One region of the Tindallia texcoconensis genome, then DNA from elsewhere that is predicted to be linked to it. Evidence: riboswitches for the same ligand, from Rfam matches in the RefSeq annotation. Region 1 holds a riboswitch; each other region holds the start of a gene.
The links. A riboswitch is a leader RNA that binds a small molecule or an ion and turns the genes downstream of it on or off. The one in region 1 is predicted to bind cobalamin.
Positions count from the first base shown of each region.

Region 2: linked by a shared signal. The riboswitch ahead of ACZ47N_RS07375 (sirohydrochlorin chelatase) and the one ahead of ACZ47N_RS03325 (ABC transporter substrate-binding protein) in region 1 are both predicted to bind cobalamin.
Region 3: linked by a shared signal. The riboswitch ahead of cbiQ (cobalt ECF transporter T component CbiQ) and the one ahead of ACZ47N_RS03325 (ABC transporter substrate-binding protein) in region 1 are both predicted to bind cobalamin.
Region 4: linked by a shared signal. The riboswitch ahead of ACZ47N_RS09870 (ABC transporter permease) and the one ahead of ACZ47N_RS03325 (ABC transporter substrate-binding protein) in region 1 are both predicted to bind cobalamin.

Region 1 covers NZ_AP042431.1:704,083-708,362, forward strand. The annotation lists gene ACZ47N_RS03320 (ABC transporter ATP-binding protein) at 1-1,019, opposite strand, end outside; gene ACZ47N_RS03325 (ABC transporter substrate-binding protein) at 1,048-2,625, opposite strand; cobalamin riboswitch at 2,806-2,988, opposite strand; gene ACZ47N_RS03330 (tripartite tricarboxylate transporter permease) at 3,092-4,280, opposite strand, start outside.
Region 2 covers NZ_AP042431.1:1,616,589-1,620,868, reverse strand. The annotation lists gene ACZ47N_RS07380 (cobyrinate a,c-diamide synthase) at 1-1,415, opposite strand, end outside; gene ACZ47N_RS07385 (hypothetical protein) at 1-3, opposite strand, end outside; gene ACZ47N_RS07375 (sirohydrochlorin chelatase) at 1,444-1,812, opposite strand; cobalamin riboswitch at 1,924-2,105, opposite strand; gene ACZ47N_RS07370 (hypothetical protein) at 2,170-2,544, opposite strand; gene ACZ47N_RS07365 (ABC transporter ATP-binding protein) at 2,671-3,633, opposite strand; gene ACZ47N_RS07360 (ABC transporter ATP-binding protein) at 3,646-4,280, opposite strand, start outside.
Region 3 covers NZ_AP042431.1:1,990,107-1,994,386, forward strand. The annotation lists gene ACZ47N_RS08900 (helix-turn-helix transcriptional regulator) at 1-765, shown strand, start outside; gene ACZ47N_RS08905 (PDC sensor domain-containing protein) at 835-1,374, opposite strand; cobalamin riboswitch at 1,678-1,852, shown strand; gene cbiQ (cobalt ECF transporter T component CbiQ) at 1,991-2,752, shown strand; gene ACZ47N_RS08915 (energy-coupling factor ABC transporter ATP-binding protein) at 2,740-3,531, shown strand; gene ACZ47N_RS08920 (hypothetical protein) at 3,593-4,078, shown strand; gene ACZ47N_RS08925 (CbiM family transporter) at 4,110-4,280, shown strand, end outside.
Region 4 covers NZ_AP042431.1:2,197,665-2,201,944, forward strand. The annotation lists gene rocF (arginase) at 1-556, shown strand, start outside; gene ACZ47N_RS09865 (ATP-grasp domain-containing protein) at 609-1,469, opposite strand; cobalamin riboswitch at 1,628-1,811, shown strand; gene ACZ47N_RS09870 (ABC transporter permease) at 2,109-3,017, shown strand; gene nikC (nickel transporter permease) at 3,040-3,987, shown strand; gene ACZ47N_RS09880 (ABC transporter substrate-binding protein) at 4,051-4,280, shown strand, end outside.

The DNA.
Region 1 (4,280 bases):
CTAAGTGCATGAATTTTTCTATCTCCTACCCAATAGGTTTTTGATACGGCCTCTGCTTTCAGTATGCTAGTGAGGCCCTTTTGATGACAGGCGACTTCTCTTTCAATAGATACTCCTTGCAATGCTGGTACATGAGACTGGCAAGTATCTAAAGACTGGGTGCAGCGTCCTCTAAACACGCACCCCTCCTCTCCATCCTCATTCCTGGTCTCTCCTGGAATCCCCCATAGATCTTTATAGGGAGCCATTTCTACCGAGGCATTCATGAATCCACAGGTATATGGATGCATGGGTTTTTCAAGTACAGCATCCGTCAATCCTTTTTCGATTACTCGCCCTCCATACATAACCATGATTTCTTGTGTCAGTTGACTGACTAATTTCAAGTCGTGAGAAATCACTAACATGGCAAAATCCAGTTTCTTTTGAAGAAACTTTATAGTTTGGATCATTTCCCGTCGAGCAATTCCATCTAAGGAGCTGGTTGGCTCATCCAGAATAAGAAATCGTGGCTTGCAGCCAATTGCCATTGCCAACAACACACGTTGCTGCATTCCTCCAGATAACTGGTGCGGATAAGCACTAGCTTCCCATCCCTCTAATCCTACAAGTTTTAGTAATTCTTCTGCTTCTTCTCTTGCTTCCTTAGATGTAATGAATCCTTTTTCTATCAGTGGCTCCGTTAATTGATTCCCTATGGTCATAACGGGATTCAATACTTCTGACGCATTCTGAAACATCATGGCTATGGTATCCCAGCGATATTTTTTTTGCTCGTCCTTCTGAAGACTCAGATAGGGATTTCCAAATAGCGTTACCTCTCCAGCTGTTTGATGAGGCTTATCCACGAGCCCCATCAACGCCATCCCTAAGGTTGTCTTTCCACTTCCAGACTCACCAACAATTCCAAGGCTCCGTCCTTCCCGAAGTGTAAAAGAAGTGTCCTTTAATGCCTTAAACAGATTTCCTGCTGTATGATATTCCACTTGTATGCAACTGGCTTTTATCCTTCGATCCATGACGTCCTCCTTGCTTATTCTCTTCCCTTTACCGTTCTAAGTAAGATAATTTATTATGCGTCATATTATGATGATCAAACACATGCATCCATCCATCGTATGCTTCCAGATTATATACCGTGTATCCAGTCCGTAGAAATAGAGGAATTTCTGGTATTTCATCTGCCAATATTCCTTGTATTTCCATCATTTGATTCCGGCGCTGCTCTTCATCCATGATTCGAATTTGTTCCTCTAATTTGTCTGTAAGGAGGGCGTTATGATAACCCGGCACGCTATTGACCCAGTCTTGATCTGCATCTGTAAATCGAGCTCTCAAATAGTCAGCATCTCTGGCCCAACCTCCGTGTCCTACAATGACCATTTCATATTGACCATCAGCAATTTGCTGATCTCTAGACTGACTATCCATAGATCGAAGATTAACTACAATACCAATATCTTCTAACTGTTCTCGAATCAATTCGCCCATTCTAGATTCCTGATCTTCTCCGGTTAATAATTCAAAAGATAAAATTCCTTCTGACCACTGACTCTTCTCTAATAATGCCCTCCCTTGATCCAAGGAGTGTTCGTAGGCAGGAAGATCTGGGTGAAACCAACGATGATCTGGAGGAAGAATGCCCATACTTCCTGGAATTGCTCCTCCTCTGGCTATTTTCTCCACCAAAGATTGACGATCAATGGCGTATGCCATGGCTTGCCTTACATTCCGATCCTGTAATTCTGGTCTTTTTTCCATATTAAAACGCAATCGATATCCCCATACGCCAGGCTTCTCTACCAATTTATAATTCGCCTCTTCCATGAATCGATCTAACGAGTCCATGGGAATGTCCGTAAGATGAATCTCACCATTCTGCAATGCCAGTACTGGATCGCTTACGGGTATAAACTCAATTACATCCACCTGTTGCCTGGGGCCCCAAAAGTTTTTTGACGCTACAAATCGGTAGGTACCATGTTCTTGTTCATAATCCGTAAGACGGTAAGGACCTGTTCCCACTAAAGATTCTGGATCCGAGAAGGACTCTGGTGCTTGGACCTCTTCCCATATATGCTTAGGTATTATGTTGATACTATACAATTCTTCGATAAAAATTGGACTAGGCTCCCCTAAAGAAACCCTTAGGGAATGTTCATCAAGAACTTCAACTTCTTTGACAAACTCCTCGTCCATCAAGTGAGCTGAAGACACCACTGGTTTGAATTTTTTAGCGTATTCCAAGGTAAAGGCAACATCTTCTGCTGTAAAAGGGGTTCCATCATGCCATTGGACACCTTCCTGAAGTTTAAATTGGTATTCTTTTCCATCTTCAGAGATTTCCCAGCTTTCTGCTAACCAAGGAATATATCCTTTTTCATCCTTTTCTACCAGTTTGTCAAATATCAGATTCACTTTATAACGACCAGGTCCCCGAGAGTGGGTGGTGTAAGGTTGAGGTAACCCGTAGTCTCCACCTTCTAACCGTATGACCGTTTCTTGAGATGCTTCTTGGTCTGCTTCCTGACTCTCTTGTTGTGATACGGAATTGGTGCAGCCACTTAGAATCATCATCATGATCAATACACCTATCCATAATCCCTTGAACTTTTTTCCATTCATCTTTTTTCTCTCCTTTTTTATTCTATTTGATTCTCTTTCATAGCCATAGACAATCTAATTCCACCCTTTGGAGAGATGAGAAAAATATATCCGTCAAAAAAAGCCCCTTGATTTTATCAAGAGACTTTTCCCATTGTAAGTCTGCTTTTATAACGAATAATGAACATTTTCCCCATGTTCATTGGCTCTCATCCAAAGGCAGGTCTCCTGGCTTACGGTTCTTCCTCTTCCCCGCCTTCCCAAAAAAATTCAGTGGCCTTGTGGGGATTTGTCACCGTTTACAGTGGTGGGTCCGCGCCGGATTTCAACCGGTCTTCCCTATTCTCCCTCTTTTTCAAGGGCACCTTTGATGCATTTTAATCATATGTTATTATATCAAGTTCAGGTTCCTTATACAAGCCCGTAGAAAAAACGACTTCTGCCTATGCAAAAGTCGTTCTAAACAAAGCATAAATATCTTGTTACTCTAATCCTCTTCCAGTATTTCTTTTTTGCGACGTAGAAAAAAGAAGATCGAAAGAATAGTGACAGTCCATAGACCAATAGAAATCGGACTCCCTACAAAATACAGATAGTTTCCTCTGGCAATGGTTAAGGCCTGTCGAAAACTGGCCTCAAAAAGAGGTGTTACCAGAAATGCTAGGATCAATGGACCATCTGGTAGCTTATACCATTTGTAGAAGTACCCAATGAATCCAGATACAATTGCTATGATCGTATGGTAGGGCATATTGCTATAGGCATAGGTTCCTATCACAAGAAAAAGTGCAATGATAGGCCATAGGACTTCCGCAGGTATCTTTGAAAGCTTTGAAAATACAGGAATCAGTATCCATCCAAAAATCAAATTAAGTGGATTCGTCATCAGCATTAAAATAAACAGCGTATAAACTACCTGGGTATGATCAACCACGACCCTGGGTCCTACCGGAACTCCTTCCATAACCAAAGCAGCCATCATTAAAGCTGCAATGGAACTGCCTGGTATCCCGAAGGTTAACATAGGAATAAAGGTCGCTCCACAGGTAGCATTGTTAGCAGCTTCCGCAGCTGCTACCCCATCTAGGGATCCTTTGCCATAGTTTTTATCTTTGGTTATTTGACTATAAACAGAATAAGATGTGTAAGAAGCAAGTGTGGCTCCTGGTCCTGGAAGTGCTCCTAGGAATGTGCCTAGTACAGACCCAATGCCAATAGCCTTACCAGATTTAAATAATTCTTTGAGGGTAAGGCCTTTTTCTTTCTTTTTTGCTTCATCTAGGATGCTATCGCCCAAATCCCCAGATTTATCTGGATCTTTGATAAAACCATGTATTTCTTTCACAATCACCGGCAATGCAAAAAAGCCCATAAGCAGTGGTACCAAAGGAAATCCTGATTGCATTTGTCTTATGCCAAAAGTAAAGCGTAAACCACCAGTAATAATATCCCGTCCAATAATGGCTAAAAAGAAACCAATTCCTGCAGACATAATCCCTTTTCCTGGGTTTTCTGCGGAGAAAACAACGACTAAGGATAGTGCCAACATATAAAGGGCCGTTAATTCTGCTGGCCCGAAACTTGGCGCCATTCTACCTATCGGTACGACTAGGAAAATCAATACAAAGGACCCGAAAAAACCTCCTAAAACAGATGCATAAAGGCCCATTTGAAGG
Region 2 (4,280 bases), 910 kb from region 1:
CATAAAGGCTTCCTTTCTGGTTCTTCAGCCTCTTTGTTGGATGACTGCCAGCCAGGGATTTTTTTTAGCCATTCCATGGCATAGGCTGGATTGGATTCAAAAAAAACATGGGGAAACCCACCAAAAGCATGATGGATGGTCATGCCACATTTCCAGGATACTGGGTCTCTTTTTTCTGAAGGATCCTGAATCTTGGTGATGGAAAGAACCCCAGGCTCCTGTGTTTCCACTACTCCTCGATGAAATTCGTGGCCTGAGATCTGCAAGGATTCTGTAAAAAATCCTTTTTCTGGGTTGGTTTCAATAGAACCATAGCCAAATCGTTGAAGCCGATTGGTCATGTAAGCTTTCCCTGGAAAAACACCTGCCATTTCCCAGGTGTTTCCTTGGAAATCCGTCAAGCTTTGGCATAAATACTGAAATCCACCACATTCTGCATATACCGGTAATCCTTGCTGAACCTTCTCTTTTAAATCTTTTCTAAAGGAAGTGTTTGCCTCCAATTCCTTTCCAAAGATTTCTGGAAATCCGCCTCCCAAGTAGAGGGCATCCAAAGAATCTGGCAAATGCTTGTCCTGCATAGGGCTTACTTCTACTAGGGTGCATCCCTGTTTCTTCAGCCAATCCAGATTGGCTGGATAGTAAAAATGAAAGGCTTGGTCTTTGGCAATCCCAATCCTAAAATCCCTTTTCTGCTGAAGGTTTTCCTTGGTTTTCAAGGGTACTGGAAGGATGGCAGCCTGTTCTAAAATCCTATCGATCTCCAAGGTTTTTTCAGCAGCTTCCGAGGCTTTCTGGAGGGTTTCCTTCAGAGCCTCCACTTCTGTAGCTGGAATCAACCCCAGGTGGCGACTCTTCAGAGTTAGGCCTTGATCCTTGGCCATCCACCCCAGACAAGGAATGCCCGTGTCTCGTTCAATGGCACGACGAATTAGCTGGTAGTGTTTCTCGCCGGATATACGATTAATAATAACCCCTGCCACCTTCAATGCTGGGTCGTACATCTCATAGCCTTTCACCATGGCCGCCGCACTGGTAGACATGCCTGCACCGTCTATGATTAAAATTACCGGTAATTTCAACAATCTGGCAATCCACGCAGTGCTCCCGTTTTCTTTACGGCTCCCCATGCCATCATAAAGCCCCATGACACCTTCCACCACCACTATTTGATCTTCTCGAAGAATTTGTTCCAACTGTCTTTGAACACCAGCTTCACCCATGAGGCAACTATCCAGATTGTAGGAGGGGGTTCCGGTGACGGCATGATGAAACTGAGGGTCAATGAAGTCCGGCCCCACTTTACAGGGTTGCACCTCATGGCCCCGCTCTTTCAAAGCTTTTAACAATGCAAGGGTAATGGTTGTTTTCCCGACACCACTATGGGTGCCGGCCAGTACAAATCCTTTGGCCATCCAAGCTCCTCCTATGGGTTCTTCTTCCTTATACCTTTCTGATCTGATCTAATAGGATATCCGTCATTCTTGAATCCTGTCCAATGACGTCTGATGTTTTAAAGGTGACTTCTGGATATCTTTCTTTCATTTTATCTAGGGCTTCTGGTAAATCATGTTGCATATGATGGCCCGCAAATAGAAAAAACGGAGCTACTACGATCTCTGTTGCACCTTTTTCTATCAATGTCTCTAGGGTTTCTTCCAACTCTGGCTTAGCAAACTGTAAAAAAGCGTATCCGGTCATTGCAAATTCATCTTTTGAACGTATCTTCACATGTTCTGCCAATTCTTTGACGGTATCGCTGGTTTCTGGTACCCTGCTTCCATGGGCCAGAATGACTAATGCTTTTTTCATCTTCAAACAACTCCTTTTTTCTATTTCTGTTGTCACAAAAAAACATGCCGCCGGAAAAGACGCCATGTGTTCGTATGTCACTCACCCCATGGGCCCTTCCCTCCGAAGGGTTTGGTGCAATTTTCTCAGGCTGGTCTCCTGGCTTGTGTTTCCTTTTACTCACGGCTCCTTCCCAAAGGATTCCTTTGGTGGCTTTTGCCGTTTTCATCCACACTTACAGTAGCGGGGGCTGCAGGGGTTTCTAACCCCTTTCCCAATTGTGTTGGTTAAACACCTGAAAAATATTTAATTGATGTGAATCATTATATCAGAAGCACTCTTTTACCACAAGAAAAAGTCCTGATGATTCTCCCAGGGTTAAAGATAAAACAGAACCAGATCCAAAAAGATCGCCATCATAAAAACCACGAAGGCTCGATAAAAATGAATGGCCCTTTCTTTTCGAAGAGAGAGTTTCTCCAAATACTGTTCTTTTAGATGGCTGTGAAACATGTTTTTAAAGATTTTTTTATCCCGCTGGATACCAAAAAAAAGAGCATAGCAGCCTAAAACGACTCCCATTAAGAAAATAGCATTGTTTGCCAGTTGCAGTAAAGGTTTCTGAGACAAGAAAAAACCATAGACAGCTCCCATGACAGCAGCAATCAGTGTCGCCAACAGGCCTTCTTTGGTAACAAGCCAAAGCACTGTGGAAAGCCTCGGAATTTTTGTGTAATCGTATTGGTTGGACATTGAAATTTTCCTCCCCCATGGGCAAAGATCAAAAAAGGGAAAAGAGCTCAATTTTGTGGTCAGGAGCCCTTTTCATCAAAAATATACAGCTTGGAAAAGAGTCTCTGCTCTTTGTAAACCATTCCGTTATTTTTGTAATTCTTCCACTAAATGGCATAACACAAATCGCTGAGGTTCATACTCCCTTAACTCCGGGGTCTTTGTTTTACAAATATCCTGTCGATGTCGACATCGACCGTAAAAACGGCAGCCTTCCGGAGGATTTATAGGGCTTGGTACGTCCCCTTCAAGAATAATCATATTATCCGGTGCATCTACCCTGGGTACTGGTATGGCCGACAACAAGGCTTGGGTATAGGGATGCAAGGGATTTTTGAAAATAGCGTTGTATTCAGAAAGCTCCACTACTTTCCCAAGGTACATCACCGCAATTCGATCACTCACATGTTTCACCACGCTCAAATCATGGGAAATGAAGAGATACGTAAGACCCAGTTCCTCCTGGATATCCTGCATTAGATTAAGAATTTGGGCTTGAATCGATACATCCAGAGCGGATACCGGCTCATCCTGAACGATGAACTTAGGATTTAGGGCCAGCGCTCTGGCCACACCCACCCGTTGACGTCTTCCACCATCAAGCTCATGAGGAAAGGCATTTAGGAGTCTTGGGGTCAGACCAACCGTATCCATTAACTCCTTCACCCGATCCGTCACTTTTTTACGATCCTTGAATACTTTATTGATTAAAAGAGGCTCGGAAATAATTTGCCCCAGGTTCATTCTTGGATTCAGGGATGCATAGGGGTCTTGAAAGATGATTTGCATATTCTTTCGAGCTTCACGCATCTGGGATCCGTTAAAATCCACAATGTTTTTTCCCTCAAAGTTTACTTCTCCCGCTGTGGGTTCAACCAGTCGCAGTATGGCCCGACCCGTAGTGGATTTTCCGCAACCAGACTCGCCTACGAGGCCTAAGGTTTCTCCTTCTTTGATAAAAAAGCTGACATCATCTACGGCATGAAGCATTCCTTTCGGGGTTTTAAAATATTTTTTCAGATTTTTTACTTCTAAAATATTTTTCAACATTCCTTTCACCTCCTACTTTCTGTATTGTTCTGCCGGATACAGATGACAATTGACAAAATGCCCTTCTTTCACTTCCGCTCTATCCGGTAGTACTTTTCTGCAAATGTCCATGGCCTTAGGACATCGTGGATTAAATGGACATCCTTCAGGAATTTCCGTTGGATCCGGCATCAACCCTTTTATGGGCTTTAACCGCTTTTCATCCTCTTCGACATTGGGAATAGAACCGAACAACCCTTCCGTATAAGGGTGCAATGGCCTTTCGAACAGATCGCTTACTTTGGCATATTCCACCACGTATCCCGTATACATAATGGCTACTTTATCACAAATATTTGCCACTACTCCCAGGTCATGGGTGATCATGATCATGGATGTTTCAAATTCGTCTTTCAGTCGTTTCATGAGTTTCAAAACCTGAGCTTGGATGGTTACATCCAATGCCGTGGTGGGTTCATCTGCGATCAACAGCTCTGGATTACAGGCAAGGGCAATCGCAATGACGATACGTTGCCTCATGCCACCACTGAATTGATGGGGATACTCTTTGCCACGTTCCCTTGGAATACCTACGGTTTCAATCATGTCTCTGGCCTTTTCCAAAGCTTCTTTTTGATTTGCCTTTTGGTGAAGTAAAATCACCTCGG
Region 3 (4,280 bases), 1.3 Mb from region 1:
CTAGATGGCTGTTTTGATTATATAGAAGAAACCATGGATTCCTCAGAGTTGCAAGCATTGATCATGCGTTTATCAGAGCATTTTCTTCAAGATGAGCGAAAAAGGATTCAATTGGCAAAGGCCATTGCAGAAGAAATAGCGGCGGTGTATCCTAAAACGGAAAAACTATTTTTAGAATATTGGACGCAAATAGATGCTCAAAAGCAAGGGGCGGAGTATCATCAAAATGATTACGCTAAAGCCATGGAGAGATTGATTGAGTTTTTGCCTTTGAAGCCAATACGCTTGCCCTTAATAGACTTGGCTCAAGGGGCAGCAGAATGGATTTGTCAGGCAGCGTACTCTCAGGAGCGTTTTATGGCGACGATGATTTTTATTCAGCAATCATACCGGGATGTGTTTCTTCCTCACTGTAAACACCCTTTGGTGCGTCGTGCCATAGAATTGTATCTAGATGAACAGTTTGATGTGGAAACTGTGCAGGATCTTGCGGATCATCTCTATGTAAATCGAAGTTATTTAAGCAAAACCTTTATTGCGGAGAGTCAGACGGACTTAACGAGGTATATGATGCGTACTAAGATGTACGGTGCCCGATTATTATTATTAGACCCTAGGTTAAGCGTTTATGACGTGATGGAGTACCTTCGATATACGGATTATGGACACTTTAGAAAAATCTTTAAAAAATATACTGGCATTACTCCCAGTGAATATGTGGCTACTTTTCGAGAACGATTTTCCGTAGAAGTAGCACAAAAATAAATCCGCCGGCGGGAAGCATTTCCTTGCAGGCGGATTTTATTCTGGGTGTAGGGGGCTGAGGACCGTTTTTTAATTGGCTCTTCTGGAGGCGAAAAGAACGCCTGCTAAATTATCCTTAAGATAAACAGGAGTGGCATAAACAACAATGGATTCTCCTGATTCTTTGCTAACTAAAACATCTGAAACATTAGGCTCTCCAGCCAAGGCATTTTGGAAATACTGGCGGTCTGCTACATCGAATGCGGTTCCCTGTTGATCCAGGGCAAGGGCTTGTCCCTTCAAGTCAGCAAATCGAAAGCCGATGTATCCAGCTTTTTGAGCTTCTGCTTCAAAGAAAGCCATTTTCTCTTCGTGTGGAACCTGATCATCCAACACAATTGGATGTACAGATACAGCATTTAAATAAACTAGTTCTGCGGCATCGAAGGAAGAAATAGGAACTCGCTGTGTTTCATTGGAAACCGTGGCTTGACCATGGGCCTGACTAGTAAGGTTTACGTTAAGGGTTTCACCGATGGATGCACCCAGGCTGGTGGTTGTCATGATGACAGCCAACCCTAAAATAGCAGCAGTGGATAGTAAAGTTGATTTTGTGTTCATTAATTTCATTGAAAACACTCCTTTTCGAATTAGATTCATGGTAAACAGTAGGGGATTCGTCGGATTCACCTCATTTCGGATCTATTGTTATTTCCGAGAGTTTGATTTTCCTAACCGCTAAGGTGACGTGAAACGTCTTTATTGGCGGCCTCATACCACTTATGATTCTACAGGTTTAAAAAAGTTTTACCATGGGTTTTTGTTGGGGCTCATAGAGGGTTTTGTTGGCAGTGAACCAGGACCTTACGCCCCATTGGGTTGACATAGAAAAACTTTAGTGTCATAATCATTATGAAGTAAGTATCCAAAATAATTTCATAGATCCATTCAGGTGCCCGTAAGGGAGAATAGGGAAATCGGTGAGAGTCCGATGCGATCCCGTCACTGTAAGCAGGAACCAACCTCGCAATACCACTGGCCTTAAGCCGGGAAGGAGAGGAAGGTGAGGACTGCAAGCCAGGAGACCTGCCTGAATGCTGATGCGTTACCCTTCGAGTGAAAGGGCTGGTCGCGATCCATGCACTTGCTTTCTATTTAGTGTGAGACAAGTGTTTTTGTGTGGACAATTCCGGTACTTCATGGCGAAGTCCGGAATTATTTTTTGAAAAAAAGGAGTTTAATACCCATGGGCGGCCACCACTCTTCAGCATCAAGGTTTAAAAAAGAAGATTTTAATGCAGCAAAAAACCTATGGAATCCACGTACCAAGTTGATAGCTGGTTTGATTTATGTATTTGGAGTGATTAGTTTAGGCGATGTAGGACTTCTAGTGGTAGCTTTGGTTTTTGCAGCTTTTTATGCACTCTGGGCTGGACTTTCTGGCCTTCAGTTGCTAAAAAAATTATCCGTGCTCATGCCTTTTTTGGCGCTGATGAGCCTTCCTCTTATTTTTAGTGGAGGAATTCCTCCGGCAGCGGATCGGATTGAATTTGCGGCTCTGATTGTGCTGAAAGCATTAACCGCCATGACCTTCACCCTATCAGTTTTCATCAATCAGCCTATCGAAGAAATGCTAGAAGCTATGGAACACCTTAAAATGCCAAAAGTGATTACCACCACCATTTATCTGGCTTATCGGTATGGATTTCTCTTTATTCAGGATGTGCAGACAACCATGAGAGCTCTGAAATCCAGACTATTTCAAGCCCAAGCCAGCCGATACTCCCTTGGTATCTATGGAGAAGTATTTGGGGGATTGTTCATTAAATCCATTAATCGTTCAGAAACAGTGTATCGAGCCATGGTATCTCGGAGTTTTCAAGGGCAAATTCCCATTGGGAAGCCACGAAACATCACGGCTGCGGACTGGATACGGGCTAGCATTCCTATTGTATTCATGATCGCATTAATCAGTATAGACCAGGGGGTGCTTTTATGTTTGCCATAGAAACCGTTGGCTTAAGCTATGTTTATCCAGATAAAACACCAGCCTTTCAGGATATTAATTTGCAGATCAAAGAGAAGAAAAAAACTGCTATCCTAGGGGTGAATGGCAGCGGAAAAACCACCCTTATTTACCATTTGAACGGTGTTATTCCAGCCCAACAAGGACACGTAATCCTCCAAGGAGTATCTGTTGAAAAGAAGCATATGCAAGAAGTACGAAAAAAAGTGGGATTGCTTTTTGATAATCCAGATGATCAGCTTTTCTCTACGACCATCTTAAATGATATCGCCTTTGGACCTAGAAACTTAAAATTGGATGCAGAAACAGTTCATCAAAGAGCCATGGAATCTATGAGTCGAGTGGGTATCGAAGACCTAGCAGAAAGACCACCCTATAGCTTGAGTCTGGGTCAAAAAAAGCGGGCCGCCATTGCTGGTTTATTAGCAATGAAACCAGAAATACTGGCTTTTGATGAACCTTTTTCCGGCTTGGATCCTGAAGCAGCGGTTCACTTTAGAGAGATCTTAGATCAATTGGTGCAAGAGGGTGCTACCTTGGTATACAGCACCCACGATGTGGATGTGGCCTATGGATGGGCAGATGAAGTGGTGATTATGAAAAGTGGAAACATACTAGATTGTGGAGGATATGATTTGCTGCGGAATGAAGCGGTTCTCCAGGAAGCTTCTTTGCCTATGCCAACCTTAGCAAAACTATTTGGGCATTGGGAGAAACCACCACGAACCGTGGAAGAAGCACAAAAACGCTTTGTGCTTTAAAGAGATGTTGAGCATGGAAAATGCTTAATATAAACTAAAAAAAGAAAGAGGAGGATGTAGGATGAAAGGAACAAAGAAAAGTATCTTTATAGGGGTTGTTTTATTCGTAGGGCTCCTTATGTTTACAGGTTGCTCTGGAGAGACAGAAGCAACAACAGTGGAAGAACCAGTAGTAGAGGTGGAGCAAGAAGTGGTTGAAGGCATTAATGTTTTTGAAATTATTGATCGAAGAGAAGATGCAGTTGTTGCAGACATGCACGACGACCATTGGCATGGAAGTCTTCCTGAAATCCCACTAGGAGAAAACATTTCTCTAGGCGCTTATATTGAAGAAAATGGGGAAGAAGAAGTTTTGGATGGAGAGCATCATGCATTAGGCGTTGCACTGGCAGAAGGTGCCGAAGAAGGGATTGTAAGCATTGACCTTCATGGCGACCATGCTCATATTACTGGAGAACAAGAAGGTACTACTCAGGTAGTATTCCAGTTTATCCACGATGGAGAGATAGAATTTGTTACGCCTGCAATAGAAGTACACGTGCAATAGAAAGGTATAGAGACAGAAAGAGGTTGATGAAATGCATATTTCTGATGGAGTCTTAAATACACCTGTGGCGGTAGGAACTACCGCCATTACGGCGATTACCCTGGCCTATGCGGTGAAGGGAATGAAAGAGGAAGAAATACCGAAAACCAGCTTGATGGCCGGCGCTTTTTTTGCCGTAGCGCTGATCAGTATTCCTATTGGT
Region 4 (4,280 bases), 1.5 Mb from region 1:
TCTAGGGGTTATATGGGTGGACGCCCATGCTGATTTAAATACAGAAGAAACATCGCCGTCTGGTAACATACATGGGATGCCTTTAGCCGCAAGCTTAGGAATTGGCAATAAGCTTCTGACAAACCTTCATCAACCAATCGCAAAAGTAAAGCCGGAGAATGTAGTGATGATTGGACATCGGGCTTTAGATGAGGGCGAAAAAGAGTTGGTGAAAGCACAAGGAATCAAAATGTACACCATGCATGAGATTGATAGAATGGGCATGGCTAAAGTAATAGAAGAGTCCTTGGAATATTTGAAAGATAAAACAGATGGTATTCATCTATCTTTGGATTTAGACGGATTAGATCCTGGCGATGCCCCTGGAGTAGGGACTCCGGTTATTGGTGGTATTAGCTATCGGGAAGGACATCTTGCCATGGAAATGCTGGCAGAATATGATGGGATTGTTTCGGCTGAATTTGTGGAAGTAAATCCTATTTTAGATGAAAAAAATAAAACAGCACAAGTAGCTGTCGCTTTAATAAGTTCTTTGTTGGGAGAAAGATTGTTATAAAAAGGATTAGTAGATAAAAGCGAAAGGCTTCAGAAAAATATTCTGGAGCCTTTTATCGAATCAGGGCATTACAAAGCTTTTTAAGGCCCAAGGGGTTTCGAGACAAGTACAAATTTGGTTCGATCATTTCAAGTTCAAGCAGTAATGGTTGTTGTTGTTCATCGTACAAAAAATCTACCCGCATAAACATTGGAATTGGGTTAAGAACCTTAATTAAGTGTTTTAAAAAAAGACGATCTTTATGGGTTAGAAACGTTTCAGAGTAAGTTCCACCCCAGTGCTCATGGACTAAAAAACCATTCTCGGCAGGCTTTTTTTTCATAGCAAAAACCGGGTCACCATCAATAATCACTGCTGAACGTTCACCATCAGTTTGAACGCTTTTTATAAATGGTTGTAATACGGCTGATTGATTACGAGTTAAATGAAGAACATGCTTTTTAATGGAGTTAAAATCCTGGGCGTCTACCAAATAAGTATGATGGCCGCTTGCTCCAATGCTGGGTTTCACAATAACTTTATCAGTAGAGAAATTCCAACAAAATGGCGTTAAGTTCATGTGATCATCAATAAAAAAACTAGGAACAGTGGGAACTTCATGGTCTGATAGCCATTGAAGATAGCGCTTATTACTGTTCCAAATAATGGTAGAGGCATTATTAACAAGGCGACAGTGTTGTTCAATTGCTTGCATACGTTTAATAAACTCAGGTAATCGATGTTGGTAATCCCAGCATGAACGAACGACAGCGGTATCGAATTGCTGGTAGGAAACAGATGTATCATCCCATGGTACAATAGAAGCATTGCAACCAAGTTTGTGTAGAGTTGATTGTAAGGCGAGGTCATCTGGATGATGGCTGAGTGAATATTTTTGGCTTACTAGAATAGCAAAGGTTGGCTTTGAGTTCATTTGCATAGGAACCTCCTGAAATTGAGAGTAATTTTAGAACATAGTAAAAGATGCAATGGAAAGTGACGCATTTTCTTGTAGAAGTATAGCATAAAAGTCAATAAATGATAAGCTTTATCATTTATTGACTTTTATGCTTGTTCATGATAATATTTAAATAATTAAATATTTTTTATGGTGTCTATTTTTAAAAAATAGACAAAGGGGAAGTAGGTGTAATTCCTACGCGGTCCCGCCACTGTAATGCTAAGGGAGATATCCTGCCACTGTTATAAAAATGGGAAGGGGGATATCTTTACGATGATGCTGAGCCAGGAGACCTGCCGTAAAATGCTCCGAAGTTTCCACGGAAGATGGGAGGGAGGTCGTACTCGAATATTTTAGGCGCTTAGTGATCCACTAACTTCAGAATAAATTGAGTAGCTGAAACCTTTTCTACTAAATATGGGAAAGGTTTTTTTATTGAAAAAAATCCAATAGACTGAAGGTGACAAGGTCAAGCATTACGCTTATAGAGAAGTATCGGATTGACAAAGGGAAAAGTATCCTAATGAATCAAATACAAACGAAATGAATTATCAATAAAGGGTGTTTAAATTGAGGAAGGTATTAATAACTAAAGCTTTTCAGCTGTTAGTTGTGCTCATATGTACCACGTTTATTACATTTTTACTTTCCTATTTCAGTCCTGGAGATCCAGCAGAAAGGAGACTTATGTCGAGAGACGTAGTCCCCACAGTCGAAACGCTGGAAAGAACCAGGGAAGAAATGGGGCTGAATCAGCCCTTTTTAGTTCAGTACGTACGCTGGGTCTCTGGATTGCCCCGTGGCGACTTAGGGGAATCATATCATTTTCGAAAACCAGTTGGCTCGGTTCTTTTGAACAGGATGCCAAATACCTTTACTTTGGCATTGGCTTCTCTCGGCCTTATAGTGGCAACTTCCTTGCCTTTGGGAATGATCGCTGCCGTGAAACGAAATCGTTTAATAGACTATTTAATCAGGATTATTACATTTTTTTCTTTATCGATACCAGGCTTTTGGCTTGGGTTAATGCTTATGTACATAGTTGCAGTGCGATTTGGATTGGTTCCTATTATGCAAGGGAGCGGCGCTATTGACTTGTTGCTACCTACCATTACCCTGTCTGTGCCATTGATTGGTCGATATGTTCGAATAGTCCGCACGGTCATTCTGGAAGAACTCTCCATGGATTATGCGATTAGTGCAAGAGCTCGGGGAATTTCGGAAATTTGCATTTTAATATTTCATGTACTGCCGAATGCGTTGCCTGGATTACTAACATTAATAGGGATGACGATTGCATCTCTATTAGGAGGAACTATTGTTGTTGAACATCTTTTCATGCGTCCCGGATTGGGTTCGATGGTCCTGCAGGCCATCAGTTATCGTGATTACCCACTGTTGCAGGGGTTTGTGCTTCTAATGGTCTTAACCTATGTGTCGATCAGTTTTCTGGTAGACATTTTAACGAAATTGCTGGATCCACGAATTTTATTAATAGATAGAAAAGAGGAAATTTCTTGAAGGGGAAAAAGAGGTTGAGGCAATGAAAAAGTGGTGGCCTTTGATATTGGTAATTGGATTATTAGTATTTCTTTTTGTAGCACCTGTTCTAGCACCCCATGATCCCATAGATACCAACTTGAACCATGTTTTGCAGGGTCCCAGTGATGATTTTCCTCTCGGTACTGATCAAGTAGGACGGTGTTTGCTTTCGCGTATACTTTATGGTGCTCGAATTTCTGTTGGCTCCACTATAGGCCTTTTGTCGGCAATGGCTTTAACTGGTCTGATAGTAGGGGTTACTGCCAGCTATTTTGGAGGTGTGGTTGATCAAGGGATTATGAGAATTTCAGATGCTGTGTTGGCTTTTCCGGACATGGTGTTTGCCATTGCAGTAGCAGGCTTGATAGGCCCAGGGCTTCGCAACACACTCATTGCCTTATCAATTATCTGGTGGACACGTTACGCACGGCTGATACGTGTACTTACAGCCCGACTCTTGAACCGTCCCTTTGTTGAAGCTGCACGAATGGCGGGGGCGAGTCCTCTGAAAATAATAAGACGTTATATTTTACCTAATCTCTTCCCTACGTTAATCGTCCAGTATGTAACAGATATAGGAAGCATCATGTTGGCAATTGCGAGTCTTTCTTTTGTTGGTCTTGGTGTACAGGCACCATTACCAGAATGGGGAAGCATGTTAAATGAAGGGAGACCTTATTTGCAAACAGCCCCCTGGCTTTTGATTTATCCAGGAATGGCTATTTTTTTCGTGGTGTCTATTTGTAATATCACAGGTGATCTATTGCGAGATAAAATGGATCCTCATGATAGTTCGAAATCAGAAATGACAAATATGTACCCGCAAGTAGGAAAAAGACACTTATTTAGAAAATTGTTTGTGAAGGATGAAAAATGTAAAGAAGGCGGAAAAAAGCAAAGATACTACCAGGAACTAAAAGAAGGCAGAAAAGGTGGTGAAGCCTGCTAATAATAAAAGGATTAGATTTTGTGTTTTATTCATTTTTAACGGAAAAAATAGGAGGCGTACATAGTGATAAAAAAAATGCTGGTATTGATGATTTTTATATTGATGCTTATGATGGGATGCTCTGATACAGATAGCGATTTGGAGATGTCTGAAAAGGAGTCAATAGAAAATGGAGTACAAAATGCAGATCATGAAAATACTCATGTGAATGTAGGATTGTTTTGGCTAGATGCAGACCTGGAACCAACAACTGCTTGGCATGGATGGGCACTAGCGCGTTTGGGTGTTGGAGA